Microterricola viridarii: one gene and its partner. Each later gene encodes a partner of the first gene's protein in a complex. Links are inferred from orthologs where the notes say so. Each region holds a gene or a part of one and is shown in the gene's direction. Other genes may lie near its edges.

Region 1 (13,027 bases):
CATCGACTCGCTCGTGTCGACGGCCGCCGTGCTCACCCCCGACGTCTACGAGCTGGCGCGCCGCATCGCCGACCGCGGCGCCGGCAGCGCCATCGACGTGGTGCGGCTGGCCGTGCCGCCGCGCGCGGTGCGGGCCGAGAAGAAGTGGCTGGCCGCGCAGGCGGATGCCGCAGCCGCCGAGCCCGAGCCCGAGCCCGCGCCCTCATCTGACCCGGTCGCCTCGCCCGCTGTGCCCTCCGCCGAGCCGGTGCTCCCTGGCCTCAGCGGCTACACCGACGCCGTCGTGGCCGGGGCCCTCGACCCGGACGGGCGGGTCGCGATGACCGCCGTGCCGCGGCTCGTGCAGACGCCGTCCGGCGCCTGGGTGGGCCACTGGGCCCTGACCATGGCCGAGCTGGCCGCGCGCACGCTCGCCGGCGGGCGCAGCGCCCTGCTGGCCGTTCCCGACTTCCGCGACCAGGAGCAGCTGCTCGCCGCCCTGCACGCGCTGCTGCCGGCGGAGCAGATCTCCCGCTTCGACGCCCGGCAGACCACGACGGAGCGCTACAGCGCGTTCCTGGCCTGCCTCGGCCCCGAGCCACGCGTCGTCGTCGGCAACCGCTCCGTCGTCTACGCGCCGGCCAGCGCGCTCGGGCTCATCGCCCTCTGGGACGACGGCGACCCGCTGTACGCCGAGTCGCTCGCCCCCTACGCCAACGCCCGCGACGTCGCGCTCATCCGGCAGGGCCTGAGCGGCTCCGCGCTCGTCCTGCTCGGCCACGCCCGCAGCATCGAGGCGCAGCGCCTCGTCGAGATCGGTTGGCTGCACGAGCTCGCGCCCGAGCGCTTCTCCCGCCCCAACATCATCGCCACCGCCCAGCAGGGCCAGCCGGACGAGCACGCCCAGGCGGCGCGCATCCCGTCGCTGGCCTGGCGCGAGGCGAAGGACGGCCTCGGCCGCGGGCCCGTGCTCGTGCAGGTCGCCTCGCCCGGCTACGCGCCCGTCGTCGCCTGCGCCAGCTGCCGCGAGGCCGCCCGCTGCGCCCACTGCCAGGGTCCGCTCGGCCAGAACGCCCCGGGAGCGGCGCCCAGCTGCCGCTGGTGCGGCGCGATCGCCGCGAACTGGACCTGCGGCACCTGCGGGGGGCACGCGCTGCGCACCGTGCGGATCGGCGCCGGGCGCACCGCAGAGGAGCTCGGCCGGGCCTTCCCCGGCGCGCTCGTCGTCGTCGCCGACGGCGAGAACCCGATCCTCAGCGTGAGCGCGAAGCCCGCGCTGGTGATCGCCACCCGCGGGGCCGAGCCGGTCGCCGCCGGCGGCTATGCCGCCGTGCTGCTGCTGGACGGCGAGCGGATGCTCGGCCGCGAGTCCCTGCGGGTCGCAGAGGACGCACTGCGCTGGTGGTCCAACGCGGCCGTGCTGGCCGCGCCCGGGGCGCCGGTGATCCTGGCCGGGGTGGGCGGCGCCCTCGCCTCCGCGCTCGGCACCTGGCAGCAGGCCCAGTGGGCCGGCCGCGAGTTCGCCGACCGGCGCGCCCTGCGCTTCCCACCCGCCGTGCGCACCGCCTCCGTCACCGCGGCCCCCGGCGTGCTCGACGGCGCGCTGGCCGAGCTGCGTGAGCTGGACGGCGTCGACATCCTGGGGCCGGTCCCCGCCCCGCCCGCCGGGCCGGGCGCGGCGGCATCCGACGGCCTCATGCGCGCCATCGTGCGCTTCGACTACGCGGCCGGCGCCGAGGTGGCCCGGCGCCTGCGGGCCGCCATCGTCGCCGTGGCGAGCTCGCGGAGGCGGCCGCCCAAGGGGGGCGCCTTCCGGCCCGCACCTACACTGAGAGTTCGATTTGATGACCCGGAGATCTTCTAGATGAGACTTGTTTTTGCCGGAACGCCCGACGCCGCGGTGCCGAGCCTCCGACTGCTCGCGGGCGGCCCGCACGAAATCGCGGCCGTCGTCACCCGGGAGGATGCCCCGCAGGGGCGCAAGCGCATCCTGACCCCGTCTCCGGTGGCGCAGGCCGCCGCAGCGCTCGGGCTGCCGGTCATCAAGGCGAACCGCCTCGACGAGGCCGTCACCGCCCAGATCGCGGCGCTCGGCGCGGAACTCGGCGTCATCGTCGCCTACGGCGGGCTCGTGCGCGAGCCGCTGCTCTCCACGCCCCGCCTCGGCTGGATCAACCTGCACTTCTCGCTGCTGCCGCGCTGGCGCGGGGCCGCCCCGGTGCAGCGGGCGCTCATCGCCGGCGACGAGCGCACCGGCGCCGACGTCTTCCAGCTGGTTGCAGCCCTCGACGCCGGCGACGTCTTCGGACGGATCGAGCGGCCCATCACCGAGGCGGACACGTCCGTGACGCTGCTGGCCGAGCTCGCCGTCTCCGGCGGGGCCCTGCTGGCCCGCGTCGTGGACGAGCTCGCCGACGGCAGCGCCGTCGCCGTGCCGCAGAGCGGCGAGCCCACCCCGGCTGCCAAGCTCGGCATCGACGACGCCCGGCTGCACTGGTCGGAGCCCGCCGAGACCGTCTTCCACCGCTACCAGGGCGTCACCGCCGAGCCCGGCGCGTTCACCCTGCTCGACGGCGCCCGGTTCAAGCTGCACGAGCTCCGCCACGCGCGGGATGCCGCAGCGCTGCCGCCCGGGCACATCAGATCCGTCGACGGCCGCGTGCTCGTCGGCACCGCCAGCACCCCGCTCGAGCTGCTCCGTGTGCAGCCGGCCGGCAAGACCCCGATGAACGCCGCCGACTGGTGGCGCGGCATCGCAGCAGAGGAGGTGATCGCCGAATGAGCGATCCCAGGAACAGTTCGCCCCGGCGGAACAGCCAGGGCCGGGCGCCGCAGCGCCGCCCACAGCAGCAGGTGCAGCCCGCCCGGCTCGTCGCCTACGAGGTCATCGCCGCCGTGCGCGAGTCCGACGCCTACGCCAACCTGCTGCTGCCCAGCCGCATCCAGAAGGCCGGCCTGAACTCGGCCGACGCCGCGCTGGCCACCGAGCTCACCTACGGCACGCTCCGCATGCAGGGCTTCTACGACAAGGTCATTGAGCTCGTCGCCGACCGCACCGTTGACAAGATCGACCCGGCCGTGCTCGACGTGCTGCGCCTCGGCGCCCACCAGCTGCTGGCCACCCGGGTGGCCACGCACGCCGCCGTCAACGAGTCGGTCGCGCTGGCCAGCCAGGTCGCCTCCCGCTCGGCCACCGGCTTCACCAACGGCGTGCTGCGCACCATCTCGCGCAGCTCGCTCGAGGAGTGGCAGGGCTGGGTGCAGGAGGAGACCGAGGGCGCCGACGAGAAGCTCGCCGTGCTGCACTCGCACCCGGCCTGGGTGGTGCGCGCGCTCCGCGCCGCGCTGGACGCCGAGGGCCGCGCCGACGAGCTCGAGCAGCTGCTGCAGGCCGACAACGTCGCCCCCAGGGTCAACCTGGCGGCGCTGCCCGGCCTCGTCGATCAGGTGGATGCCGCCGGCCTCGGCGACGCGGACGCCTTCTCGCCGATCGGCTTCGTGCTCTCCGGCGGCGACCCGCTCGGCGTCACGGAGCGTTTCGGCGGCCGCGTGCGCGTGCAGGACGAGGGCTCCCAGCTGGCGGCACTCGCCCTCAGCCGGGCCGAGCCGGTCGTCGCGGGGGAGCGCTGGCTCGACCTCTGCGCCGGCCCCGGCGGCAAGGCGGCGCTGCTCGCCGCCGAGGCGCGACTGGGCGGCGCGGAGCTCACCGCCAACGAGCTGGTGCCCGCCCGGGCCGGCCTCGTGCGCAACGCCCTCGCCGGCGTGCCCGGCGAGGTGCCCGTGCTGGAGCTGGACGGCACCACCATCGGCGACACGCACCCCGCCGCCTTCGACCGGATCATGCTCGACGCGCCCTGCACCGGCCTCGGCGCGCTGCGCCGGCGCCCGGAGGCCCGCTGGCGCAAGACGCCGAACGACGTCGCCGAGCTGAGCGTGCTGCAGGGCAAGCTGTTCGACGCCGCCTTCGCCGCGCTGAAGCCCGGCGGCATCCTCGCCTACGTCACCTGCTCGCCGCACCTCGGCGAGACGCTCGGCACCGTCAACGGCGCCCTCGCCCGCTGGGGCGACGCGCTCGAACAGCTGCCGACCCGCGAGGTGCTCGAGGGCATCGCCGCGAACCCGCTGGACGTCGGCGGCGACGGCCGGACCGTGCAGCTCTGGCCGCACCGCCACGGCACCGACGCCATGTTCATCGCGCTGTTCCGCAAGAACTAGCCGCACCCGTCCGCCGGGCGGCCGCACCTCGGGAGGCGTTCGACGGGTCGGGAGGCACCTGTCGGCCGAAACCCGCCTCCCGATCCGCCGTCTGCCTCCCGATCGGTCGCGGCGCCCGAAGCCCTGAGCGACTTCGCGGGAACGGCTGCCTGCGGCATCCGCCGGCCCGGCCACACGCGCTGGTCGGGTGTTGGTTTCGGTCGCTGGCGCTCCCTCGAGCCAACGGGGTTGCGGATCCGGAGGCACCCGCGACATCGGGAGGCAACTTCGGGCCGGAAACAGCCTCCCGATCCGCCGTCGGCCTCCCGATCGGTCGCAGCCGCTCCCTCGAGCCAACGGGAGCACGAGGCTGGAGCTGGCCCTTTCCGTTGATCGAGTAGGCCCGCGAGTGTCGTATCGAGATCTCGCAACGGGGTCTCGATACGCGCCGCAGGCGGCGCTACTCGACCAGCGGGTGGGTGCCACCCGTGTCCCGGGGCGTTGGCTTCGGTCGCTGGCGCTCCCTCGAGCCAACGGGGTGCATGCGCGCATCCGCACGGCGGCTGGAGGGCGCCGCGCCGCGAGGGACGAGCAGCCGAGCCAACGTGGGCAGCCGCCCGCTCGCTAGCATAGGAGCCATGTCGACCAGCAGCGCCCCCCGCATCAACCCCAGCATCCTCACCGCCGATTTCGCGAACCTCGAGCGCGAGCTCGGCCGCATCGCCACCGCCGACTTCGTGCACGTGGACGTCATGGACAACCATTTCGTGCCGAACCTCACCTTCGGCAAGACGATGGTGGAGCGCCTCAACGAGGTCTCCCCGATCCCGCTGGACGTGCACCTGATGATCTCGGATGCCGACCACTGGGCGCCCGGCTACGCCGAGGTGGGGGCGGCATCCGTCACCTTCCACGCCGAGGCCAGCACCGACCCGGTCACCCTGGCCCGGCGGCTGCGCCAGCGCGGCGCCCGCGCCGGCATCGCCCTGAAGCCCGGAACCGACGTCGAGCCGTACCTGGAGCTGCTTCCCGAGTTCGACCAGATTCTCATCATGACCGTGGAGCCCGGCTTCGGCGGGCAGAGCTTCATGACCGACATGATGCCCAAACTCCGACGCGCCGCCGACGCCGTGGCCGCCAGCGGCCTGGACGTCTGGCTGCAGGTGGACGGCGGCATCAGCCTGGACACCATCGGCACCGCGGCCGAGGCCGGCGCGAACACCTTCGTCGCGGGCTCCGCCGTGTATAACGCGGGCGAGCCGGAGGCGCAGATTGCGGCCCTGCGCGCCGCCGCGGCGTCATCGGCCCACAAGCACTAGTACCCTGTAGAGGTGAAAACTTTCGACGCCCTCTTCGCCGAGCTCTCCGAGAAGGCCCGCATCCGCCCCGAAGGATCGGGAACCGTGCGTGAGCTCGACGCGGGCGTGCATGCCATTGGAAAGAAAATCGTCGAGGAGGCCGCCGAAGTGTGGATGGCCGCCGAGTACCAGAGCGACGACGAGACCGCCGAGGAGATCTCGCAGCTGCTCTACCACCTGCAGGTGCTGATGCTGGCGAAGGGTCTCAGCCCCGCCGACATCTACCGACATCTCTGATTCGCCGCGCACCAGTGCCGGCCGCTCATGTCACCGATGACTGATCCACACGAACCAGAGAGCACCACCATGCTGAGAATTGCCGTGCCCAACAAGGGCTCACTGTCCGACACCGCCGCCCAGATGCTGTTCGAGGCGGGCTACACCGGCCGCCGCGACCCGCGCGAGCTGCACACTCCCGACCCCCGCAACGACGTCGAGTTCTTCTACCTGCGCCCGCGCGACATCGCCACCTACGTCGGCTCCGGCGCCCTGGATGTCGGCATCACCGGCCGCGACCTGCTGCTGGACTCCGGCTCGCCCGCCACCGAGGTGCACGAGCTGAACTTCGCCGAGTCGACGTTCCGCTTCGCCGGCCCCGCCGAGCGCTTCCGCGAGCTCGGCGACCTCGCCGGCGTGCGCGTCGCCACCAGCTACCCGGGCCTCGTCGGCGATTTCCTCCGCGAGAAGGGCATCGAGGTCGAGCTGGTCAAGCTCGACGGCGCCGTCGAGTCCGCCGTGCGGCTCGGGGTCGCGGATGCCGTCGCCGACGTCGTCTCCACCGGCGCCACGCTCCGCGCCGCCGGCCTGGCCATCTTCGGCCCCGTCATCCTCGAGTCCACCGCCGTCCTCATCCGCTCCGCGGACGAGAAGCCCGGCGTGGCCACCCTGCTCCGCCGCCTGCAGGGCGTGCTCGTCGCCCGCCAGTACGTGATCATGGACTACGACATCCCCGTCGCGCTGCTGGAGCAGGCCACCCGCGTCGCCCCCGGCATCGAGTCGCCCACCGTCTCCCCGCTGCACGACCCGGAGTGGGCGGCCGTGCGGGTGATGATCCCGCGGGCGGAGACGAACCAGATGATGGACGCGCTCTACGAGATCGGCGCCCGCGCCATCCTCGTCAGCTCGATCCACGCTGCGAGGCTGTGACGGCCATGGCACTCTCCGTGCGCGTCATCCCGTGCCTCGACGTGGCCGACGGCCGCGTCGTCAAGGGCGTCAACTTCCAGAACCTGCGCGACGCGGGCGACCCCGTCGAGCTGGCCAAGCGCTACTTCGAGCAGGGGGCGGACGAGCTCACCTTCCTCGACGTCACCGCGACCGTCGACAACCGCTCCACCACCTACGACGTGGTGCGGGCCACCGCCGAGCAGGTCTTCATCCCGCTCACCGTCGGCGGCGGCATCCGCAGCGTTGAGGACGTCTCCCGGCTCCAGGCCAACGGCGCCGACAAGGTGGGCGTGAACAGCGCCGCCATCGCCCGCCCGGCCCTGATCGCCGAGATCGCCGACCGCTTCGGCTCGCAGGTGCTCGTGCTCTCGCTCGACGTCAAGCGCAGCGAGCGCACCGAGTCCGGCTTCGTCGTGACCACCCACGGCGGCCGCACCGAGACCGACCTGGACGCGCTCGACTGGGCGCGCCAGGCCATCGAGCTCGGCGTCGGCGAGCTGCTCGTCAACTCGATCGATGCCGACGGCACCAAGGCCGGCTTCGACCTCGAGCTGATCCGCATCATGCGCGAGCTCAGCACCGTGCCCGTCATCGCCTCCGGTGGCGCCGGCGCAGTGGAGCACTTCCCGCCGGCGATCGCCGCCGGCGCCGATGCCGTGCTGGCCGCCTCCGTGTTCCACAACGGCGAGCTCACCATCGGCCAGGTCAAGGCGGCCATCGCGGCCGAGGGAATGCCGGTGCGCGCATGAGCGACAACGCGAACGGCACCGGCACCGGCAACGCCGACGTCGACGCCGTCATCGCCCGCGCCGCCTTCAACGCCGACGGCCTGCTTCCGGCCATCATCCAGCAGCACGACACCCGCGAGGTGCTGATGCTCGGCTGGATGGATGCCGAGGCACTCCGCCGCACCCTGACCGAGGGCCGCGTCACCTTCTGGTCGCGCTCCCGCCAGGAGTACTGGCGCAAGGGCGACACGTCCGGCCACGCCCAGTTCGTGCGCGGCGCCGCACTCGACTGCGACGACGATGCGCTGCTGGTGCAGGTCGAGCAGATCGGGGCGGCCTGCCACACCGGCGCGCTCTCCTGCTTCGACGTCGACCCCCTCCAGCCCGTCATCCTGCCCGCCTGAGACACAGTTCGCCCGACGTTCGCCCCGACGAGGAGCCTGACATGAGCACCGGAACCACCACGCGCGCCGACTTCGACGCGGTCGCCGCCGAACACCGGGTGATCCCGGTGATGCGCGAGCTCTTCGCCGACGGCGAGACGCCCGTGAACATCTACCGCAAGCTTGCCGAGGGCCGCCCGGGCAGCTTCCTGCTGGAGTCGGCTGAGCAGGGCGGCATCTGGTCCCGGTTCTCCTTCGTCGGCGTCTCCTCCTTCGGCGTCCTCACGCAGAACGAGGAGTCCGTCGCCTGGATCGACTACGGCGCCCCCGCAGAGCGCGTGCTCGGCGACGCGGCCGGCCTCGCGCCGCTCGCCGCCCTCGAGCAGCTGTTCGAGCGCTGGAAGACGCCGCAGCTGCCCGGCCACCCTCCGCTGACCGGCGGCCTCGTCGGCTTCATCGGCTGGGAGGCCATCCGGCAGATCGAGAAGCTGCCGAACAAGCCGCCGAAGGAGTCCGGCGTGCCCGGCCAGGCGTTCAGCTTCGTCGCCGAGCTCGTCGTCATCGACCACAAGTACGGCACCGTGCAGCTGATCGCCAACGTGCTGAACGACGGCCGCGACGACGCGGACACCCTGTGGACGGACGCCCAGTCCCGCCTGGACGCCCTGCAGCGGCGCCTCGCCCAGCCGTCGGAGGCGTGGCTCGCCGAGGTCGACATGAACACGGCCCCGCACGGGCGCTCGCGCACCGCGGAGGCCGACTTCCTGGCATCCGTGGAGACCGCCAAGGAGTACATCCGCGACGGCGACATCTTCCAGGTCGTCATCTCGCAGCGCTTCGAGCAGGACTGCACCGCCGCCCCGATCGACGTCTACCGGGTGCTGCGCAGCCTCAACCCGAGCCCGTACATGTACCTGCTCAGCCTGGAGACCCCCGACGGCGAGCCGTACTGGATCGTCGGCTCCTCGCCGGAGGCCCTGGTCAAGGTGCAGAGCAACCGCGTCTTCACCAACCCGATCGCCGGCTCCCGGCCGCGCGGCGCGACGCCGGAGGCCGACGCCGACCTGGCCACCGAGCTGCTGGCCGACGCCAAAGAGCGCGCGGAGCACCTGATGCTCGTCGACCTGGCCCGCAACGACCTGGCCAAGGTGTGCACCCCCGGCAGCATCGAGGTGACCGAGTTCATGCGCATCGAGCGGTTCAGCCACATCATGCACATCGTCTCCGCCGTCGAGGGCGACCTCACGGAGGGCAAGAACGCGATCAGCGTGTTCCGGGCCACGTTCCCGGCCGGAACCCTCTCCGGCGCGCCGAAGCCGCGCGCCCTGCAGATCATCGACGAGCTCGAGCCGGCCCAGCGCGGCGTGTACGGGGGAGTGGTGGGCTACTTCGGCCTCGCCGGCGACGCCGACCTCGCCATCGCGATCCGCACCGTCACGATCATGGGCGGCGTGGCCACCGTGCAGGCCGGGGCCGGCCTCGTGCTCGACTCCGTGCCGCAGACCGAGTTCGAAGAGACACAGAACAAGGCCGCGGCGCCGCTGCGCGCCGTCGCCGTCGCCAACGCACTACACAGGGTGGTCTGAGCATGAGTGCCGCACGAATCAAGGGGCTCCTCATCGTCGGCGGGCTGCTGTCCGCCGTCCTCGCCCTCCTCGCCTGGACCCAGACCTGGGTGGTCGCGCACGTGGAGGGCATCCCGATCGACATCGACGGGGCCGCCGCCGCCCCCGCCCTGTCCGCGCTGGCCCTGGCCGGGCTCGCCCTGGGCGGCGCGCTGGCCATCGCCGGCCCCGCCTTCCGGCTGGTGCTCGGCGTGCTCGAGGTGCTGCTCGGCGTGTCCGTGGTGATCGCCTCCTCCGCCGCCATCGCCGACCCGGCCGCCGCCGCCATCGCCGACGTCACCAAGCTCACCGGCGTGGCCGGCGACAGCGCCGTTCTGGCGCTGATCTCGGATGCCGCCATCACGCTGTGGCCGTGGGTCGGCGTGGCCTCCGGCGTGCTGTTCGCCGCCGCCGGCCTCGGCGTGCTGCTCAGCTCGCGGCGCTGGCCGGGCCCCGGCCGCAAGTACCAGGCGGTGCGCCTGGAACACGCCGACGGCGCCCCCCTCAGCGCCAAGGACGCTGCCATCGACAACTGGGACGAGCTCAGCCGCGGCAGCGACCCCACCGACCAGCAGTAACCCCGCTCTTCCCCGGCTGCCCGGCCGCATGCGGCGGAGCCGCTAGACTTTCACACACCCCCTTCAACCTCTAAGGAGAACCATGAGCACAGAGTCAGTCGAGCCAGGACACGGCAATTCGCCGGCCGCATGGACCTCGGTCGTCATCATGCTCCTCGCCTTCCTCATCGGAACCGTCGCGTTCTTCCTGGAGCAGGAGTGGCTCGTCTGGGCCTCCGCCGGGCTCCTCGTCGCCGGCCTCATCGTCGGCTGGGCCCTCGCCAAGGCCGGATACGGCGTCAACGGCCCGAAGTACGCCCCGAAAGCGCACTAGCGAGTGCTGACCGAGCTCACCGCCGGCTCCGTTGAAGATGCCGAGCGGCGGCGCCTGAGCCGCCCATACGCCGCCGTCGAGGCCGCCGCTCTGGCGCGCCCGGCGGCCCTCGACGCCCTTGCCGCGCTGGCCCCGGCCGAGCGAGTCAAGGTCATCGCCGAAGTCAAGCGGTCGAGCCCGTCGCGCGGCCAGCTGGCCGAGATCCGCGACCCCGCCGCGCTGGCATCCGCCTACGAACAGGGCGGGGCCAGCGCGATCAGCGTGCTCACCGAGGAACGCAAGTTCGGCGGCTCGCTCGCCGACCTGGAGGCCGTGCGCGCCGCGGTGAGCCTGCCGGTGCTCCGCAAGGACTTCATCGCCACGCCGTACCAGGTGCTCGAGGCCCGCGCCGCGGGCGCCGACCTGGTGCTGCTCATCGTCGCCGCGCTCGAGCAGCCGCTGCTCGCCGAGCTGCACACGCTGATCCTCGAACTCGGCATGACGCCGCTCGTCGAGACGCACAGCGCCGACGAGCTGGAGCGCGCCATCGACCTCGGTGCCGCACTCATCGGCGTCAACGCGCGCAACCTTTCCACCTTCGAGATGGACAAGAACCTCTTCGGCACCCTGTCCGAGCGCATCCCGGCCGGAACCATCAAGGTCGCCGAGTCCGCGGTGCTCTCCGCGGCGGATGTCGCGCACTACCGCGCGGCCGGCGCCGACGTCGTGCTCGTCGGCGAGGCGCTCGTCACGAGCGACCCGATCCGCACGCTCTCCGAATTCCTGGCGGTCCCAGTAAGGAATCAACCGTGACGAACCCCACCGACCCGACCCCCTCCCGCAACCTGCGCGACGAGCTCGGCCCGTACTTCGGCGACTTCGGCGGGCGCTTCGTGCCCGAGTCGCTCGTCGCGGCCCTGGACGAGCTCACCGAGGCCTACGAGCTGACCAAGAAGGACCCGGCGTTCGCGGCGGAGCTCGCCGAGCTGCACAAGACCTACACCGGCCGGCCCTCCATCATCACCGAGGTGCCCCGCTTCGCCGAGCACGCCGGCGGCGCCCGCATCATCCTCAAGCGCGAGGACCTGAACCACACCGGCTCGCACAAGATCAACAACGTGCTCGGCCAGGCCCTGCTCACCAAGCGGATCGGCAAGACCCGCGTCATCGCCGAGACCGGCGCCGGCCAGCACGGCGTCGCCACCGCGACCGCCGCCGCCCTGTTCGGCTTCGAGTGCGTCGTCTACATGGGCGAGGTCGACACCGAGCGCCAGGCGCTCAACGTCGCCCGGATGCGCCTGCTCGGCGCGGAGGTCGTCGCCGTCAAGGCCGGCTCCCGCACGCTCAAGGACGCCATCAACGACGCCATGCGCGACTGGGTCACCAACGTCGAGAACACCAACTACATCTTCGGCACGGTCGCCGGGCCGCACCCCTTCCCGGCCATGGTCCGCGACTTCCAGAAGATCATCGGCGAGGAGGCCCGCGCCCAGGTGCTCGAGCTGACCGGCGCCCTGCCGGATGCCGTCGCCGCGTGCGTCGGCGGAGGCTCCAACGCCATGGGCATCTTCCACGCCTTCCTCGACGACCCCTCCGTCGCCCTGTACGGCTACGAGGCGGCCGGCGAGGGCGCCGACACGCCGCGCCACGCCGCCACCATCACCAAGGGCAGCCCGGGCGTGCTGCACGGCGCCCGCAGCATGATGCTGCAGGACGAGGACGGCCAGACCTACGAGTCGCACTCCATCTCCGCCGGCCTCGATTACCCGGGCGTCGGACCGGAGCACGCCTGGCTGAACAGCATCGGCCGGGCCGGCTACCGCCCCGTCACCGACGCCGCAGCCATGGACGCGCTCCTGCTGCTCAGCCGCACCGAGGGCATCATCCCCGCCATCGAGTCGGCGCACGCCCTCGCCGGCGCGCTGGAGCTCGGCCGCGAGCTCGGCCCGGACTCGACCATCCTGGTCAACCTGAGCGGCCGCGGCGACAAGGACATGGAGACCGCCGGGCGGTACTTCAAGCTGATCGACGAGGGGGCCACGCAGTCATGAGTGCTGTTGAGCAGACCATCCGCACCCGCGTGGACGCCGGCAGCGGCGCCCTGATCGGCTACCTGCCGGTCGGCTTCCCGAGCCTCGGCGGCAGCATCGACGCCGCCGTCGCGCTCGTCGAGAACGGCGTCGACATCCTCGAGATGGGCCTGCCGTACTCCGACCCCGTGATGGACGGCAGCGTCATCCAGGCCGCAACCCAGCAGGCCCTGGCCGACGGCTTCCGGCTGCGCGACGGCTTCGAGGCCGTGCGCGCCATCACCGCCCAGGTCAGCGCCCCGGTGCTGATCATGACCTACTGGAACCCGGTCGTGCAGTACGGCGTCGAGCGCTTCGCCGACGACCTCGCCGCCGCCGGCGGGGCCGGGCTGATCACGCCCGACCTGATCCCCGACGAGGGCGCTGACTGGATCACCGCCTCCGAGCGCACCGGCCTCGACCGCGTCTTCCTCGCCGCCCCCACCTCCACGCCCGAGCGCCTGCGCCGGGTCGTCGAGTCCAGCAGGGGCTTCGTCTACGCCGTCTCCACCATGGGCATCACCGGTGCCCGCGCCGACGTCGATGCGGCCGCCCGCAGCCTCATCGAGCGTCTGCGCGAGGCGGGATCCACGAGCGCCTGCGTCGGCGTCGGGATCTCCACGCCGGAGCAGGTGCGCGAGGTCCTCGGCTACGCCGACGGCGCCATCGTGGGCT
Region 2 (16,182 bases), 790 kb from region 1 along the record:
CCAGGAGACGCTGCGCGTCGTCGAGGAGGCCCGCTTCGCCACCGCCTTCACCTTCCAGTACTCCATCCGCCCCGGCACGCCGGCGGCGACCATGGAGGAGCAGGTCCCCAAGGAGGTCGTCCAAAAGCGCTACGAACGCCTCATCGCCCTGCAGGACCGCATCTCCTGGGAGGAGAACGAGAAGGTCGTCGGCCGCACCGTCCAAGTGCTCGTCGGCAACCACGCCGGCAAGAAGGATGCCGACACGAACCGCCTCTCCGGGCGGGCAGAGGACAGCCGCCTCGTGCACTTCGAGGTGCCGGCCGGCTCCGAGACGCCGCGCCCCGGCGACGTGGTCACCGTGACGGTGACCCAGGCCGCACCGTTCTTCCTCATCGCCGACTCCGTCGACGACGCCCCGCTCGCCATCCGGCGCACCCGCTCCGGCGACGCCTGGGACCGCCAGGAGGCGGAGTCCTGCGGCGTGCCGTCCGGCGCCGCCGACGGCGGCCAGGGCGCGCCAGGGCCAGTCCTCCTCGGCTTCCCGACACTGCGCGCGGGCGGCGCCAGCACCGTCCCCATCTACAACACCGACGACGAGCTGCGCTGATGCGGCCCGGCCGGCCCGGGGCAGACCCGGCCGCGCTGATCGCCGTCGTCGGGGCCACCGGCACGGGCAAGTCCGCGCTCTCCCTCGACATTGCCGAACGCCTCGCCGCCGACGGCATCGCGGCCGAGATCGTCAACGCCGACGCGATGCAGCTCTACCGCGGCATGGACATCGGCACGGCCAAGCTGCCGCTCGCCGAGCGCCGCGGCATCCCGCACCACATGTTCGACGTGCTCGGCGTGCGGGACGAGGCGGCCGTCGCCGGTTACCAGGAGCAGGCCAGGGCGGTCGTCGACGACATCCGCGCGCGCGGGGCGGTGCCGATCGTGGTCGGCGGCTCCGGGCTGTACGTCTCCGCACTGGTCTACGACTTCCGCTTCCCGGGCACCGACCCCGTCATCCGGGCCGCACTCGAGGCGGAGCTGGCCGAGCTCGGACCCGGCCTGTTGTACCGCCGGCTGGCCGCCTTCGACCAGGCGACCGCGCTCCGGGTGGGATCCACAAACGGCCGGCGCATCGTCCGCGCCCTCGAGGTGATCGCCATCACGGGCGAGCCGAACGCGGCCGCCCTGCCGGACGAGCCAGAGCCCTGGCACCCGCTCGCCGTCATCGGCCTGGCCTCCGAGCGCGAGCAGCTCACCGCGCGCCTGGACCGTCGGGTCGAGCAGATGTGGGCCGACGGCCTGCTCGACGAGGCCCGCGCCCTGCTGCCGCTCGGCCTCGAGGAGGGCGTCACCGCCAGCCGGGCCATCGGATACACCCAGGCCATCGACGAGATCCACGGCCGCAGCACCCGGGCCGAGGCGATCGAGGCGACGCAGCAGCTCACCCGCCGCTACGCCCGCCGGCAGGTCAGCTGGTTCAAGCGCTACCCGCACGCGCACTGGCTGCCGGCCGCGACGGAGCAGGACGGGCCGGATGCCGGCGCCGCCCGCGTTGACGCAGCGCTGTCCGCCTGGCGGGCGGCCGGCGCAGCGCCGGCCGAGGCCGGCCGGAGCACACCCGCCGTTTAGACTGGGCGCATGGCTTTCGACCTCCACTTCACCAAGGGCCAGGGCACAGGCAACGACTTCGTGCTCTTCGCCGACCCGGACGGTTCGCACCCGCTCAGCCCGGCACAGATCGCCGCCGTCTGCGACCGGCGCTTCGGAATCGGCGCCGACGGGCTGATCCGGGCCGTGCGCTCCGACGCCCTGCCGGAGGGCGCCGCGGCGCTGGCCGAGGACCCGGACGCCGTCTGGTTCATGGACTACTGGAACGCCGACGGCACCCCCTCTGAGATGTGCGGCAACGGCGCCCGCGTCTTCACCCGCTTCCTGCTGGACCAGGGCCTGGCCGAGCTGCCAGCCGGCGACACCCTCTCGATCGGCACCCGCGCCGGCGTCCGGGACGTGCAGAGCAATCGCACCGGCTTCCAGGTAGACCTCGGCCGGTGGCGGCTGGCCGGAGGCGAGCCGCTCGTGCGCGCCAAGAACCTCCCGGTCGCCCGACCCGGCCTCGGCATCAGCGTCGGCAACCCGCACGTGGTCGTCGCCCTCGCCGACGATGCCGAGCTCGATGCCGCCGACCTCGGCTACATCCCACAGCTCGACCCCGCCCCGGAGGGCGGAGCGAACATCGAGTTCGTCGTGCCGGCCGACCCACTGGTGCACGACGGCGTCGGCCGCTTCCGCATGCGGGTGCACGAGCGCGGTTCCGGCGAGACGCAGTCCTGCGGCACGGGCGCGGCGGCCGCCGCCCTCGCCGTCCGGCACTGGGCCGGCGCCGGCGCGCCCAACCAGTGGCGGGTCGAGGTGCCGGGCGGCGTGCTCGGCGTGCGCATGTTCCCGACCGAGGACGGCGAGCACGTCGCGCTCTCCGGCCCGGCCGAGCTCGTCTTCGACGGGGTGCTCAGCCTCGGCTAGAGGACACTCGTGCCCGGCCGGGCACGCGGTTGGTTACTCCGCGGCGTCCGGACGGGTAACCTTCAGCACCCGGAAACCCTTGCTGATGGCCTCGCGGGCGATCTCCAGCGAGCCGGCGAACTCCGCCTCGAGCCAGCGTTGCAGCGAGTCGGAGCCGAGGTTGCGCTGAACGACCAGATAGGAGTCGGTGCCCGGCTTCAGGCGCGGCAGCCAGTGCTGCAGCATCGAGTGCAGCACGTCCTTGCCGACGCGGATGGGCGGGTTCGACCAGATGGTCTCGAACCGCACGTCCTCCGGCACGTCCTCAGGCCGCACGGCCCGGACGTTGCCGAGGCCGAGCTCCTCGGCGTTTCGCCGGACCAGCTCCAGCGCGCGGTCGTTCACGTCGACGGCCCACACGGTGGCCTCCGGGGATTCCAGGGCCAGCGTCAGGGCGATCGGGCCCCAGCCGCAGCCGAGGTCCAGCAGATTGCCGGTCGCCGGGGGAGTCGGCGCATAGCGCAGCAACACCTCGGTGCCCTGGTCGATGTGGTCCGGACTGAAGATTCCGTTGGAGGTCGTGACCTCACGGTCCTGCCCGCCGAGGCGCACCTGGATGCGGCGCAATTTGAGCTCACTCCCCGGATCCGCGCTGAAGTAATGCTCTGAAGCCATACCAGCGAATCTATCGCAGATTGAAACCCGTAAACTGAGAGCAATGACTGACGCCAGCAACACCACCAACGACAGCACCGGCACCGACGCCTTTGACGGCGACGGTGCATTCGAGAGCGACGACGTCGTCGCCCGGGTGCTGGCCAGCGCCGAGGCCCGGTCGGCGGGCAGCGCCCACTTCAGCTCCGGCATCTTCGCCAGCGGAGCGCAGGCGCTGCAGACCGAGACCGGCGCCGCCGCGTTCAGCGACGGCGAGCAGCTCGACCGCGACGACCGCAACGCCTTGCGGCGCGTGCCGAGCCTCTCCACCGAGCTCGAAGACGTCACAGAGGTCGAGTACCGCCAGCTGCGCCTCGAGAACGTCGTCCTGATCGGCATCTACATGCAGGGCTCGGTGGATGACGCCGAGAACTCGATGCGCGAACTGGCCGCCCTGGCGGAGACCGCCGGTGCCACCGTGCTCGACGGCCTGCTGCAGCGGCGCCCCAACCCCGACCCGAGCACCTTCCTGGGCAGCGGCAAGGCCCGCGAGCTGGCCGGCATCGTGCAGGCTCTCGGCGCCGACACCGTCATCGCCGACACGGAGCTCGCGCCCAGCCAGCGCCGCGCACTCGAAGACGTGGTCAAGGTGAAGGTCATCGACCGCACCGCCGTCATCCTCGACATCTTCAGCCAGCATGCGAAGAGCCGCGAGGGCAAGGCGCAGGTCGAGCTTGCCCAGCTGCAGTACCTGCTGCCCCGCCTCCGCGGCTGGGGTGACTCCATGTCGCGCCAGGCCGGTGGCCAGGTGGGCGGCGCCGGCGCCGGCATGGGCAGCCGTGGCCCCGGTGAGACCAAGATCGAGCTGGACCGCCGCCGCATCCACACCCGGATGGCGAAGCTGCGCAAGCAGATCGCCGCGATGAAGCCCGCCCGCGAGGCCAAGCGGGCCAACCGCCGCCGCAACGCGGTGCCCTCCGTCGCCATCGCCGGCTACACCAACGCCGGCAAGTCCAGCATCCTGAACCGCATCACCCACGCCGGCGTGCTGGTGGAGAACTCGCTGTTCGCCACCCTCGATGCCACCGTGCGCAAGAACACCACCGCCGACGGGCGCATCTACACGCTGGCCGACACGGTCGGCTTCGTGCGCAACCTGCCGCACCAGCTCGTCGAGGCGTTCCGCTCCACGCTGGAGGAGGTCGCCGACTCCGACCTCATCGTGCACGTCGTCGACGGCTCGCACCCCGACCCGGCCGGCCAGATCGCCACCGTGCGCGACGTCATCGGCGAGGTGGGCGCCCGCGACATCCCGGAGCTCATCGTCTTCAACAAGTCCGACCTGATCGACGACGACGCCCGAATGGTGCTGCGCGGCCTCGAGCCCCGCGCCCTCTTCGCCTCCGCCCGCAGCGGTGAGGGCATCGACGAGCTGCTCGCCACGATCGGCGAGATGCTGCCGGACCCGAGCCTCGCCATCGAGCTCGTCGTGCCGTACGACCGCGGCGACCTGATCTCGCTGCTGCACGAGAAGGGCCGGGTCATCTCGACCGAGTACGTCGAGACCGGAACCCTCGTGCACGCGCGCATCGCCGCCGACCTCGAGGCCCTGTTCTCGGCCTACCGCGCCCCGGCCGGCGCCCTCGAGGCCTAGCCCGTCACATTCGGTCACAGCCTGCCGGCCGCTGACCGCCCGTTGTATTCTCTGTGAAACGTTGTTGCCGTCTGACGGCAACCAGAGCGACAGCCGAGCCCGGCATCCGCCCGCAACCACACCCGCACTGTGCGGTGGTGCGCGGCCTGACGGTTCGACACCCCTGCACCGCGCGGCATCCGCCCACGCAGAGGAACACACCTTGGCCGCTTACCACCACGTCTCGCCCCGAGCGGGCGGCCACAGCGGAGTCGTGACGCCCGTCTCGTTCGAGCTTTTCCCGCCCCGCACGGATGCCGCGGCCCTGGCGCTCGGGCGAACCATCGACAAGCTGGCGGAGGCCGACCCGGCGTTCATCTCCGTCACCTACGGCGCGGGCGGCTCCTCCCGGGAGCGCTCCCTCACCGTGCTCCGCTACATCCTCGAGCACACGGCCGTCGAGCCGATGGCCCACCTCACCTGCGTCGGCTCGTCCCACGCCGAGGCGAACAGCCTGGTCCGGCAGTTCCTGGACGCCGGCATCACCAGCTTCCTGGCCCTCCGCGGCGACCCGCCGAGCGGCGTCACCGGGCCAGCCGAGCTCGGCGACCTCGGCAGCGCCGCGGAGCTCGTGCAGCTGATCCACCGGGTGCAGGAGGAGCGCGAGCCGTTCTCCCAGAAGCGCGTGCCGGGGGCCAGCCAGGGCAGCCGCATCGCGCGGCGCCGCCGGCCGGAGCGCGTCGCCGTCGCGGCCTTCCCAAACGGGCACCCGCGTGCCCGCGGATCGAGCGCCGACGTCGACAGCCTGCTCGCCAAGCAGGTCGCCGGCGCGACGCTGGCGATCACCCAGCTCTTCTTCCACGCCGACGACTACCTCGGCTTCGTCGACCGCGCCCGCACGGCCGGCGTCACCATCGACATCGTGCCGGGCCTGATGCCCGCGACCACCCCGACCCGGCTGGCCAGGATCGCCGAGCTGACCGGCGAGGAGATCCCCGCCGAGCTCGAGATCGCCCTCGAGGTGGAGCCCAGCGAAGAGGGCCAGCACGAGATCGGCGTCGACTACATCGCCCGCGTCGCCGCCGAGGTGCTCGCCGGCGGTGCACCCGGCCTGCACCTGTACACCTTCAACCAGCACCGCGCGGTGCTCGGCGTGCTGGAACGCCTCGGCCGAATGCCGGCGGTCGCCGGCCGCTAGCGCAGGCCCGCGACCGACCCCGTACCCCGGCCCCACGTCGGGCAACGCCCTCTGGCACCCTTCCGCACTACCCCCATGTCTTTTTCCGACGACCGCCGAACCCGAAAATCCCGCAGGCCGCACCACCCAGCGGCCGCACCCCATCAGTAAGGACGACGAATGACCGCACGACCCACTCCCGCCCCGGCGTTCCCCGCCGGCACCATCCTCGGCTACCCGCGCATCGGCCGCCGGCGCGAGCTCAAGCACGCCGTCGAGGCGTTCTGGGCGGGCAGCATCACCGCCGCCGAGCTCGAGCAGCGTGCGGCAGAGCTCCGCGCGACCACGAGGGCCCGGCTCGCAGGCCTCGGCCTCGGCCGCGGCGACTCCGCCATCCCAGAGAGCTTCTCCTTCTACGACCACGTTCTGGACACCGCGGTCACCGTCGGAGCCGTGCCGAGCCGCTTCGCGCAGCTGGTGGCGGATGACGGCAGCCTCGACCTGGCCGGCTACTTCACGCTGGCCCGCGGCGCCGGCGACAACCTCCCGCTGGAGATGACCAAGTGGTTCGACAGCAACTATCACTACCTGGTGCCGGAGATCGGCCCAGAGACCGAGTTCCGGCTGGCCAGCGACCGCCTGGTGCGCGAGTTCGAGGAGGCGAAGGCGGCCGGATACCTGACCCGCCCCGCCATCGTCGGCCCGGTCACCTTCCTGCTGCTGGCCAAGGCGAGCGACGGCGCCCCGGCCGGATTCGAGCCGATCTCGCGCCTGGACGAGCTGCTCCCCGTCTACACCGAGCTGCTCGCGCGCCTGCGCGCCGCCGGGGCGGAGTGGGTGCAGCTGGACGAGCCCGGCCTCGTCAACGAGAGCATCCCCGTCGCCCGCCCGGTGCAGCTGGCCGCATTGGCGGAGGCCTACCGCGTGCTCGCGGGCGCGACCGCCCGCCCGGCGATCTTCGTGGCTGCGCCCTACGGCGCGCTCGGCGACGCTCTGCCCGTGCTCGCGGCATCCGCCGTCGAGGCGATCGGGCTCGACCTGGTGCGCGGGACCCTGCCGACCGGGCTGGGGGAGGAGACCGCTGCGGCGCTGGCGGCCAAGACGCTCGTCGCCGGCGTCATCGACGGGCACAACATCTGGCGCGGCGACCTCGAGGCGGCGCTGACCGCGGCCGAATCGCTCGGCGCGCTCTCGCCGGCCGTCTCCGTGTCGAGCTCGACCTCCCTGCTGCACCTCCCGCACGACGCGAGCGAGGAGACCAAGCTGGGCGCGCTCGGCAACTGGCTGGCCTTCGCCGACCAGAAGGTCGGCCAGATCGCGGCCGTCGCCGCCGGGCTCCGCGACGGGCGGGAGAGTGTCCGGGCCGAGCTGGAGGCCGCGGCGGCAGCCCTCGCCGAGCGGCTGGCCGCGCCGGGAGTGCGCGATGCCGCCGTCCGGGCGCGCACCGGCGCGCTCGGCACGGCCGACTACGAGCGTGGCGACTACGCCGAGCGCGTCGCCGCCCAGGAGGCGGCCCTGCCGCTGCCGCTGCTGCCGACCACGACGATCGGCTCCTTCCCGCAGACCCCCGACATCCGCCGCGCCCGCGCCCGGCTGAACTCCGGCGCGCTCAGCCCGGCCGAGTACGAGGGCCTGATGAAGGCCGAGATCGACCGGGTCGTGCGGCTGCAGGAGGAGATCGGGCTCGACGTGCTCGTGCACGGCGAGCCGGAGCGCAATGACATGGTGCAGTACTTCGCCGAGTACCTCGACGGCTTCGCGGTGACGGAGCACGGCTGGGTGCAGTCCTACGGCAGCCGGTGCACCCGCCCGTCGCTGCTCTGGGGCGATGTGTCCCGCCCCGCCCCGATCACGCTCGGCTGGGCGGTGTACGCGCAGAGCCTCACCGAGAAGCCGGTCAAGGGAATGCTGACCGGCCCGGTGACGATCCTGGCCTGGTCGTTCGTGCGCGACGACCAGCCGTTGGGGGAGACCGCGACGCAGCTTGCCCTCGCTCTCCGTGACGAGATCGGCGAGCTGGAGGGCGCCGGAATCGGCATCATCCAGGTCGACGAGCCGGCCCTGCGCGAGCTGCTCCCGCTGCAGCGCGCGGACCACGCCGGCTACCTGGACTGGTCCGTCGGGTCCTTCCGCCTGGCCACGGCCGGGGTGCGCGCCGAGACCCAGATCCACACCCACCTCTGCTACTCGGAGTTCGGTGACGTCATCGACGCGATCGGCCGGCTGGACGCCGACGTGACGAGCGTCGAGGCCGCCCGGAGCCGGATGGAGATCGTCGATGACATCGGCCGCAGCGGGTTCGACCACGGCATCGGGCCCGGCGTGTACGACATCCACTCGCCCCGCGTGCCCGGGGTCGCCGAGATGACGCAGCTGCTCGAGCGGGCGTTGGAGGTCGTGCCCGGCCGCCGGCTCTGGGTCAACCCCGACTGCGGTCTGAAGACGCGCGGCTACGCCGAGACCACGGAGTCGCTGCAGAACATGCTCGCCGCCACGCAGGCGGTCCGCGCCGGGGCGGCCGCGCTCTAGTCGAGACATGCCAAACAGGGAAGGGCCCCGATGCGCAGCATCGGGGCCCTTCCCTGTTGTGTTCGGATCAGACGCTGCGGAGCACCGCGACGATCTTGCCCAGGATCTCGGCGTAGTCGCCGAGGATCGGCTCGAAGTTGCTGTTGCGCGGCAACAGCCAGGTGTGGCCGTCGCGCTGGCGGAACACCTTGACGGTGGCCTCGTTGTCGAGCATGGCCGCGACGATCTCGCCGTTCTCCGCCGTCTTCTGGGCGCGCACGACCACCCAGTCGCCGTCGCAGATGGCGGCGTCGATCATCGACTCGCCGACGACCTTGAGCATGAACAGCTCGCCCTTGCCGACGATCTGGCGGGGCAGCGGGAAGATCTCGTCGATCTGCTGTTCGGCGGTGATCGGGATGCCGGCGGCGATGCGCCCGACGAGCGGCACCATGGCGGCATCGCCGACGGTGGCCATCGGGGTGGCGAAGCTCTCGCCCTCGTAGCTCTCCGTGCCCTCGTTCTGCGCCGGCACCTCGATGAGCACCTCGAGGGCGCGCGGGCGGTTGGGGTCGCGGCGCAGGTAGCCGCTGAGCTCCAGCTGCTTGAGCTGGTAGGTGACGCTAGAGAGCGAGGCCAGGCCGACGGCGTCGCCGATCTCGCGCATGCTCGGCGGGTAGCCGCGCGCGCTCACAGAGCGCTGGATGACGTCGAGGATCGCCATCTGCTTCGCGCTCAGGCTCTTGCGCCGGCGGTTGCCCGGCTTCGCCGTGCCCTTCACGTCGGGGGGTGTGTCGCGCTCTGTCGTCACCGTGCTGCCCTCGCTGTCCTGTCTTCGTGCCGCTTCCGAATTGCTGTGCTGACCAGCTGTGATCTGGCCACACAACGCCGGGGCGGTGTGCGCATCTGACCGTGTCAGAGGTGCCTGATTGTCTGTCTCCAGACACTCACGACTTTATCGCGAGCCGGGTGTCTCGGCAAACGAATGTTCGAGTGTGTCGCGCGTTTCTTCCGAATTTCTCGAAGAAAGGCTTGCATCTTCGAATCATTCGAATGTATGTTCGGAACACAGCTTCGAATCCGGTCCCACCCGAGGGCCCGGGCGCGAATCCCAGAGGAGGTCGAAATGAGTGCAGTACACGCAATCCCGGCGAATGTGCAGGCCGTTCAGGGCGCTGGCGCCCCGGTCGTTGTTCGTAGCCACCTTCGATTGACCAGCCGCGGCCGTGTCGTGTTCACGACGCTCGTAGCCCTACCCATCGTGGCCGGTGCGCTCATGTTCGCCGTCAACGGCGGCGGCGCCGTCGCCGGCGACGCCAGCCAGCAGGGCGCCAGCTTCGACTACATCTCCGTGCCGCCGGGGGAGTCGCTCTGGACCCTCGCCGTTGACCTGGCACCGCAAGCCGACCCGCGCGATGTCATCGCCGCCTTCATCGAGCTCAACCAGCTCGACTCCTCGCAGGTCCAGGCCGGCCAGCGCCTGGCCGTCCCCGCCGGCTACTAGCGCCGCACAGCGGGCGGCGCCCGCGGCGTAACGATCACGCCGGCGCCCAGACGCTCCCCATAGACTCGTACGGTGACGAATCTCAGCGATCTCCCCCTCCGTGACGACCTTGTCGGGCAGCAGCCGTACGGCGCCCCGCAGGCCGCCGTCCCCGTTGCCCTCAACGTCAACGAGAACAGCCACGGCATCCCGGAGGACGTCGCCCACGACATCGTGGCCCGCGTCGCCGCGGCCGTGCTCAGCGTGAACCGCTACCCGGACCGCGAGTTCACCGAGCTGCGCGAGAGCTTCGCCCGCTACCTCGGCCACGGCCTCGACGCCGCCAACATCTGGGCGGCGAACGGCTCCAACGAGGTGCTGCAGCACATCCTGCAGGCCTTCGGCGGCCCCGGCCGCACCCTGCTCAGCTTCACGCCCACCTATTCGATGTACCCGCTGCTCGCCTCCGGCACCGGAACGGAGTGGATCGGCGTGCCGCGCGGCGCCGACTACACGATCAGCCCGGAGGATGCCGCAGCGGCCGTGCGCGAGCACCAGCCCAACATCATCTTCCTCTGCTCCCCGAACAACCCCACCGGCACGCCGCTTCCGCTGGCTGTCATCGAGGCCGTCTACGAGGCCAGCCAGTATGACGACGGCGCCGCGATCGTCGTCGTCGACGAGGCGTACGCCGAGTTCTCGCCGGAGGGCACGCCGAGTGCGCTCGGCCTCCTGCCCGGCCGGCCGCGCCTGCTCGTCTCACGCACCATGAGCAAGGCCTTCGCCTTCGCCGGTGCCCGGGTCGGCTACCTGGCCGCAGACCCCGCCGTCACCGACGCGCTGCGCCTGGTGCGCCTCCCGTACCACCTGTCCGCCTTCACACAGGCCGCGGCCAATGCCGCGCTGGCGCACTCCGCCGAGATGCTCGGCATGGTCGGCGAGATCCGGGTGCAGCGCGACCGCCTCGTGCGGGAGCTCGGCGCGCTCGGCTACGAGCCCTACGAGAGCGCGAGCAACTTCGTGCTGTTCGGGGGCGTGGCCGACCCGCACGCCGTCTTCGAGGCGCTGCTGGCCCGCGGCATCCTGATCCGCGAGGTCAGCCTGCCCGGCCAGATGCGCGTCACGGCCGGGACAGAGGCCGAGACGACGGCGTTCCTGACCGCGCTGGCCGAGATCGGCCCCGACGGCCGCGGTTCCGGCGGGCCCGGCGGGGCAGCGTCACAGGCCCCCGGCGGTGAATAGAATCAAGGTATGATCCTTTCTGCGCCCCGTACCGCCTCGATTCGCCGCGAGACCAGCGAGTCCAGCATCGAGCTGTCGATCAACCTGGACGGAACCGGCGTCGCCGACATCCAGACCTCCGTCCCGTTCTACGACCACCTGCTCACGGCGTTCGCGAAGCACTCGCTGACCGACCTCACGGTGCGCGCCCACGGCGACACCGAGATCGACGTGCACCACACCGTCGAGGACATCGGCATCGCGCTCGGCTTCGCGATCCGCGAGGCGCTCGGCGACAAGAGCGGCATCTCCCGGTACGGCGACGCCCTCGTCCCGCTCGACGAGGCGCTCGTGCAGGCCGTCGTCGACATCTCCGGCCGCCCGTACCTCGTGCACAGCGGCGAGCCGGCCGGCTTCGAGTACCACCTCATCGGCGGCCACTTTACCGGCTCGATGGTGCGACACGTCTTCGAGGCCATCACCTACAACGCTGCCCTCACCGTGCACATCACCGTGCTGGGCGGCCGCGACGCGCACCACATCGCCGAGGCCGAGTTCAAGGCCTTCGCGCGAGCCTTCCGCCAGGCCAAGGCCGTCGACCCGCTCGTCGTCGGCATCCCCTCCACCAAGGGCGCGCTGTGAGCGCACCGAGCGTCGTCGTCCTCGACTACGGAACCGGCAATGTGCACTCGGCCGTCAAGGCCCTGGAGCTCGCCGGCGCCGACGTCACCCTGACGGCAGACCGCAAGCTCGCCCAGGAGGCCGACGGCCTGCTGGTTCCCGGTGTCGGGGCGTTCAGCGCGGTGATGAGCGCGCTGCGCGCCGTGCGCGGCGACGAGATCATCGACCGGCGCCTCGGCGGCGGCCGGCCCGTGATGGGCATCTGCGTCGGCATGCAGGTCTTGTTCGAGCACGGCGTCGAGCGCGGCGTCGACACGGAGGGCCTCGGCGAGTGGCCGGGCGCCGTCACCGAGCTGCCGGCCGAGGTGCTGCCGCACATGGGCTGGAACACGATCGAGACCGGCGAGAACTCCGTGCTGTTCAACGGCGTCGAGGACGAGCGCTTCTACTTCGTGCACTCCTACGCGGCCCAGAGCTGGACGCTCGATGTCATGCCGCCCTTCCCCGAGCCGAGCCTGAGCTGGGCGGAGCACGGCGGGCGCTTCCTCGCAGCGGTCGAGAACGGGCCGCTCTCCGCCACGCAATTCCACCCAGAGAAGTCGGGGGATGCCGGCATCCGCCTGTTGAAGAACTGGCTGGACTCCCTGCGCTCAGCCTGAGCGAAATCGCCCCGCCAGCCCCGGGGGTGCGGAGCGTCAGGCGCCGAGCGCGTAGTATCAACTGTTTGTGTCGGCCGCCCGAACGTGGCGGCCATCGAGTCAAGGACAATCATGAGTGAGTTCAACAAGACCCCGCGTCTTGTGCTTCTGCCCGCTGTTGACATCGCCGGCGGAAAGGCCGTGCGCCTGACCCAGGGCGAGGCCGGCACCGAGACCAACTACGGCGACCCCGTCGACGCCGCGGCCGACTGGGCCGCCCAGGGCGCCGAGTGGATCCACCTGGTCGACCTCGACGCCGCATTCGGCCGGGGCAACAACCACAGCGTGGTCAAGAAGGTGCTGCGCCAGGTCAAGGGCGTGCACATCGAGCTGTCCGGCGGCATCCGCGACGACGCCTCGCTGGAATCCGCCCTCGACATGGGCGCCAAGCGCATCAACCTCGGCACCGCCGCACTCGAGAACCCCGAGTGGGCCGCCAGCGTCATCGCCCAGTACGGCGACGCCATCGCCGTCGGCCTCGACGTGCGCGGCACCACGCTGGCCGCCCGCGGCTGGACGCAGGACGGCGGCGACCTCTGGTCCGTGCTGGACCGCCTCGAGAGCGCCGGCTGTGCCCGCTACGTCGTCACCGACGTGACCAAGGACGGCACGCTGCAGGGGCCGAACATCGAACTGCTCAAGCAGGTCATGGCGCGCACCCACCGCCCCGTCGTCGCCTCCGGCGGCATCTCCAACCTCGACGACATCGCGGCCCTGCGCCAGCTCGTCCCCGGCGGCCTCGAGGGCGCCATCGTCGGCAAGGCGCTCTACGCGGGCGCATTCACGCTGGCCGAGGCGCTGGACGTCGCGAGCGACTGAGCCGGACCCCGAGCAGCCCGTGCCCACGCAGCCCGAACCAATGCGACCCGACCCGACGCCAGCCGACCCGACGCCAGCCGACCCGGCGCAGCCGCAACCCGGTGCAGCGCCGCAGCTTCCCGCGCACCTCGCCGACTCCGCCGGCCAGCCCTGGGCCGGCCGCAGCTTCGACGAGAACACGCACGCAGAGGATGACGGCTCCGCGCCGCCGGAGTTGCTGGACGCCCTCGCCCGCTTCCGGGCGGGGGAGCACGGGCAGGCCGGCGTCGTCGACGCCCTGCGCGGCGCCCGACTGCTGATCCCGCTCGTCGCCCACCTCGGTGAGGCCGGCGAGAACGAGCACGGCCACACGATCGACAAGAGCCAGGAGCTCTCGATCGTCACCGTCGCCGGACCGGACGGCCGCAACGTGCTGCCCGTGTTCAGCTCGGTGCGGGCGATGGCCAGATGGAACCCGCGGGCCAGGCCGGTGCCGGCCGACGGCGTGCGCGTCGCGCTGGCCGCCGCCAGCGAGAACACCGACCTCGTCGTGCTCGACCCGCTCTCGCCGACCGAGTTCGCGCTGCGCCGCCCCGCCCTCTGGGCGATCGCGCAGGCACAGGAGTGGCGGCCGAGCTTCGAGTCCGGCGAGGTGCTCGAGGCCTTCCAGCACTCGGTGCGCACCGAGCTCTCCGTGCTCTCCGTCACCCTCGTGCCCGGCGACCCCGGCGCAGTGCTGGCCGGCCCGGAGCTGATCGTGCGGCTCGAGCTCGTCGACGGCCTCACCCGCGAGCTGCTCGACGCGACCCTCGCCCGACTCGCGCAGCGCTGGGCCGCCAGCGACGTCATCGCCACGCAGGTCGACTCGCTCACGGTGAAGCTGGTCCGCTCCGCCTGAGCCGCGCCGTTGACGGACCGGGGGAGCGGGCGGAGAATCGGGGGAGCGCGCCGCGCGCAGAATCCAGGTCTCCGGATGGACACTTCTCAGCCTTCACACGCCCCGTCGGATCCCGACACCCCGATGGATCCCGTTCCGCTCAGCGGGGGCACCCAGACAGCCCCGGCACCGACGGCGGACTACGACGCGGTGCTCGACACCGCCGCCGGCGTGGCCAGGCGCTGGCTGGACGGCGTCTTCAGCCGCCCGATCCCCGCCACCCACGACATCGACCAGGTGAAGGCGGCCATCGGCCGGGAGCTGCCGCCGCACGGGCTCGAGGCCGAGTCCGTGATCGAGCAGCTCGCCGCAGCGGTCGAGCCGGGGCTGATGGCGAGCCAGTCCGGCCGCTTCTTCGGCTGGGTGATGGGCGGCACCTATCCGGTCGCCCTCGCCGCCGACTGGCTGGTGAGCGCCTGGGACCAGAACGCGGGGATGCGCGACGCGACACCCGGCGTGATCGCCGCGGAGGAGCTGGCGGGCGAGTGGCTGCTGCAGCTGCTCGGCCTGCCGGGCAGCTCCGACGTCGGCTTCGTGACGGGCGCGACGGCCGCCAACTTCGTCGGGCTGGCCGCCGGCCGCCAGCACGTGCTCGAGCAGGCGGGCTGGGACGTGAACCGCGACGGCCTGAGCGGCGCCCCGCGAATCCGCCTCATCGCCGGCGCAGAACGGCACGGCGCGGTCGACCTCGCCGCACGCTACCTCGGGCTCGGCGAGGCCACCCTGGTCCCCGCCGACGCGCACGGCCGGATCAGCATCGCCGGGCTCGCGCGGGCGCTCGGCGAGGGGAGCGGCCCGACGATCGTCTGCCTGCAGGCGGGGAACATCCACTCGGGGGCGTTCGACGACTTCGCCGCGGCATCCGCCCTGTGCCGGGCCGCCTGCGCCTGGCAGCACGTCGACGGCGCCTTCGGGCTCTGGGCGGGCGCCGCCCCGGGTCTCCGTCACCTGACCGCCGGGTACGAGCTCGCCGACTCCTGGGCGACCGACGCCCACAAGACCCTCAACGTGCCCTACGACTGCGGGGTGGCGATCGTCGCCCGCCCCACCGCGCTGCACACGGCATTCGGCGTGCACGCGAGCTACCTGCTCGCGCCGGCGGCCGGGGCCGACCCGTTCGAGAAGGTGCCGGAGATGTCCCGCCGCGCACGCGGCGTCCCCCTCCTGGCCACCCTGCGCTGGCTCGGCCGCGACGGGGTCGAGGAGCTGGTCACCGGGCTCGCCCAGAACGCGAGCAGACTCGCGGAGGAGCTCGCGGCGCTGCCCGGCGTCAGCATCCTCAACGATGTCGTGTTCACCCAAGTCTGCATGGCGATGCCGGATGACGAGGCGACCACGGCACTGGGGGAGCGCCTGCTGGCAGAGGGCCGCGTGCTGGCCTCGCCGTCGCACTGGCACGATCGGGCCGTGCTGCGGTTCTCGGTGAGCAACTGGGCGACGGACGCCGACGAGGTGCGCACCACGGTCGACGCCGTGCGGGCGGCGCTGCCGCCGCGCTGAGCCTCTCGCTCCGCGCGGCCGCGCGCCGGCCGGGTGTGGCTGCCTAGTGTGGCCGCCGGGTGTGGCTGCCTAGTTGACGGGGCCGGTGTACTTCTCGCCCGGGCCCTGGCCGATGGCATCCGGGATGACGGAGGCCTCGCGGAAGGCCAGCTGCAGGGAGCGCAGGCCGTCGCGCAGGCTGCGGGCGTGCATGTCGCTGATCTCGGGGGCGGCGGCGGTGATCAGGCCGGCAAGGGCGTTGATGAGCTTGCGCGCCTCGTCCAGGTCCTGCTGCGTCTCGGGGTCGTCGGCCAGGCCGCACTTGACGGCGGCCGCGCTCATCAGGTGCACGGCGGTGGTCGTGATGACCTCAACCGCTGGCACGTCGGCAATGTCACGGGTGGCCTCGGCGGCCTGTGCTGCTGCGGCGTTCTCGTCGAATGCCGGGTTTTCATCAAAATTATTGCTCAAGGCATTCCTCTGCTAGGCTCATCTGGGCTA

What was found.
Region 2: the proteins of hisF (region 1) and hisH are in contact, whole or in part, in a crystal structure (PDB 6RU0), measured with the Thermotoga maritima proteins. The link is inferred for Microterricola viridarii from one-to-one orthologs. Residues at the interface, in WP_004080486.1 of Thermotoga maritima: Met1, Leu2, Ala3, Arg5, Ser40, Glu41, Asp45, Glu46, Ala70, Glu71, Ile73, Asp74, Ile75, Pro76, Phe77, Asp98, Lys99, Ser122, Gln123, Glu161, Thr195, Leu196, Asn247, Arg249, Glu251; in WP_004080484.1 of Thermotoga maritima: Asn15, Arg18, Arg22, Arg117, Leu118, Pro119, His120, Met121, Gly122, Trp123, Asn124, Asn134, Gly135, Tyr136, Tyr138, Val140, Tyr158, Glu180, Lys181, Ser182, Ser183, Lys184, Ile185.

What each region holds. Positions count from the first base shown.
Region 1 is NZ_LT629742.1:2,065,014-2,078,040, forward strand. The notes cover bases 5,820-8,564. They hold hisF (imidazole glycerol phosphate synthase subunit HisF), read left to right. Parts: upstream 5,820-6,682; coding sequence 6,683-7,447; downstream 7,448-8,564. Other genes in these bases: hisG (ATP phosphoribosyltransferase), read left to right, coding at 5,838-6,677; hisI (phosphoribosyl-AMP cyclohydrolase), read left to right, coding at 7,444-7,830; BLT62_RS09495 (anthranilate synthase component I), read left to right, coding at 7,872-8,564. Also shown: BLT62_RS09450 (primosomal protein N' family DNA-binding protein), read left to right, coding at 1-1,843; fmt (methionyl-tRNA formyltransferase), read left to right, coding at 1,844-2,761; BLT62_RS09460 (RsmB/NOP family class I SAM-dependent RNA methyltransferase), read left to right, coding at 2,758-4,194; rpe (ribulose-phosphate 3-epimerase), read left to right, coding at 4,812-5,492; BLT62_RS09475 (phosphoribosyl-ATP diphosphatase), read left to right, coding at 5,505-5,768; more of BLT62_RS09495, read left to right, coding at 8,565-9,395; BLT62_RS09500 (Trp biosynthesis-associated membrane protein), read left to right, coding at 9,398-9,991; BLT62_RS09505 (DUF6704 family protein), read left to right, coding at 10,074-10,304; indole-3-glycerol phosphate synthase TrpC, read left to right, coding at 10,308-11,096; trpB (tryptophan synthase subunit beta), read left to right, coding at 11,093-12,334; trpA (tryptophan synthase subunit alpha), read left to right, coding at 12,331-13,027.
Region 2 is NZ_LT629742.1:2,856,782-2,872,963, reverse strand. The notes cover bases 10,694-13,607. They hold hisH (imidazole glycerol phosphate synthase subunit HisH), read left to right. Parts: upstream 10,694-11,786; coding sequence 11,787-12,428; downstream 12,429-13,607. Other genes in these bases: BLT62_RS13110 (SseB family protein), read left to right, coding at 13,327-13,607; priA (bifunctional 1-(5-phosphoribosyl)-5-((5-phosphoribosylamino)methylideneamino)imidazole-4-carboxamide isomerase/phosphoribosylanthranilate isomerase PriA), read left to right, coding at 12,540-13,286; hisB (imidazoleglycerol-phosphate dehydratase HisB), read left to right, coding at 11,179-11,790; BLT62_RS13130 (histidinol-phosphate transaminase), read left to right, coding at 10,694-11,169. Also shown: tRNA (N6-isopentenyl adenosine(37)-C2)-methylthiotransferase MiaB, read left to right, coding at 1-589; tRNA (adenosine(37)-N6)-dimethylallyltransferase MiaA, read left to right, coding at 589-1,602; dapF (diaminopimelate epimerase), read left to right, coding at 1,612-2,493; BLT62_RS13160 (class I SAM-dependent methyltransferase), read right to left, coding at 2,527-3,147; GTPase HflX, read left to right, coding at 3,191-4,780; BLT62_RS13150 (methylenetetrahydrofolate reductase), read left to right, coding at 4,983-5,957; metE (5-methyltetrahydropteroyltriglutamate--homocysteine S-methyltransferase), read left to right, coding at 6,117-8,465; transcriptional repressor LexA, read right to left, coding at 8,533-9,168; BLT62_RS13135 (LysM peptidoglycan-binding domain-containing protein), read left to right, coding at 9,655-9,948; more of BLT62_RS13130, read left to right, coding at 10,021-10,693; more of BLT62_RS13110, read left to right, coding at 13,608-14,163; BLT62_RS13105 (pyridoxal phosphate-dependent decarboxylase family protein), read left to right, coding at 14,287-15,702; BLT62_RS13100 (DUF1844 domain-containing protein), read right to left, coding at 15,772-16,152. UniProt on the Escherichia coli protein: IGPS catalyzes the conversion of PRFAR and glutamine to IGP, AICAR and glutamate. The HisH subunit catalyzes the hydrolysis of glutamine to glutamate and ammonia as part of the synthesis of IGP and AICAR.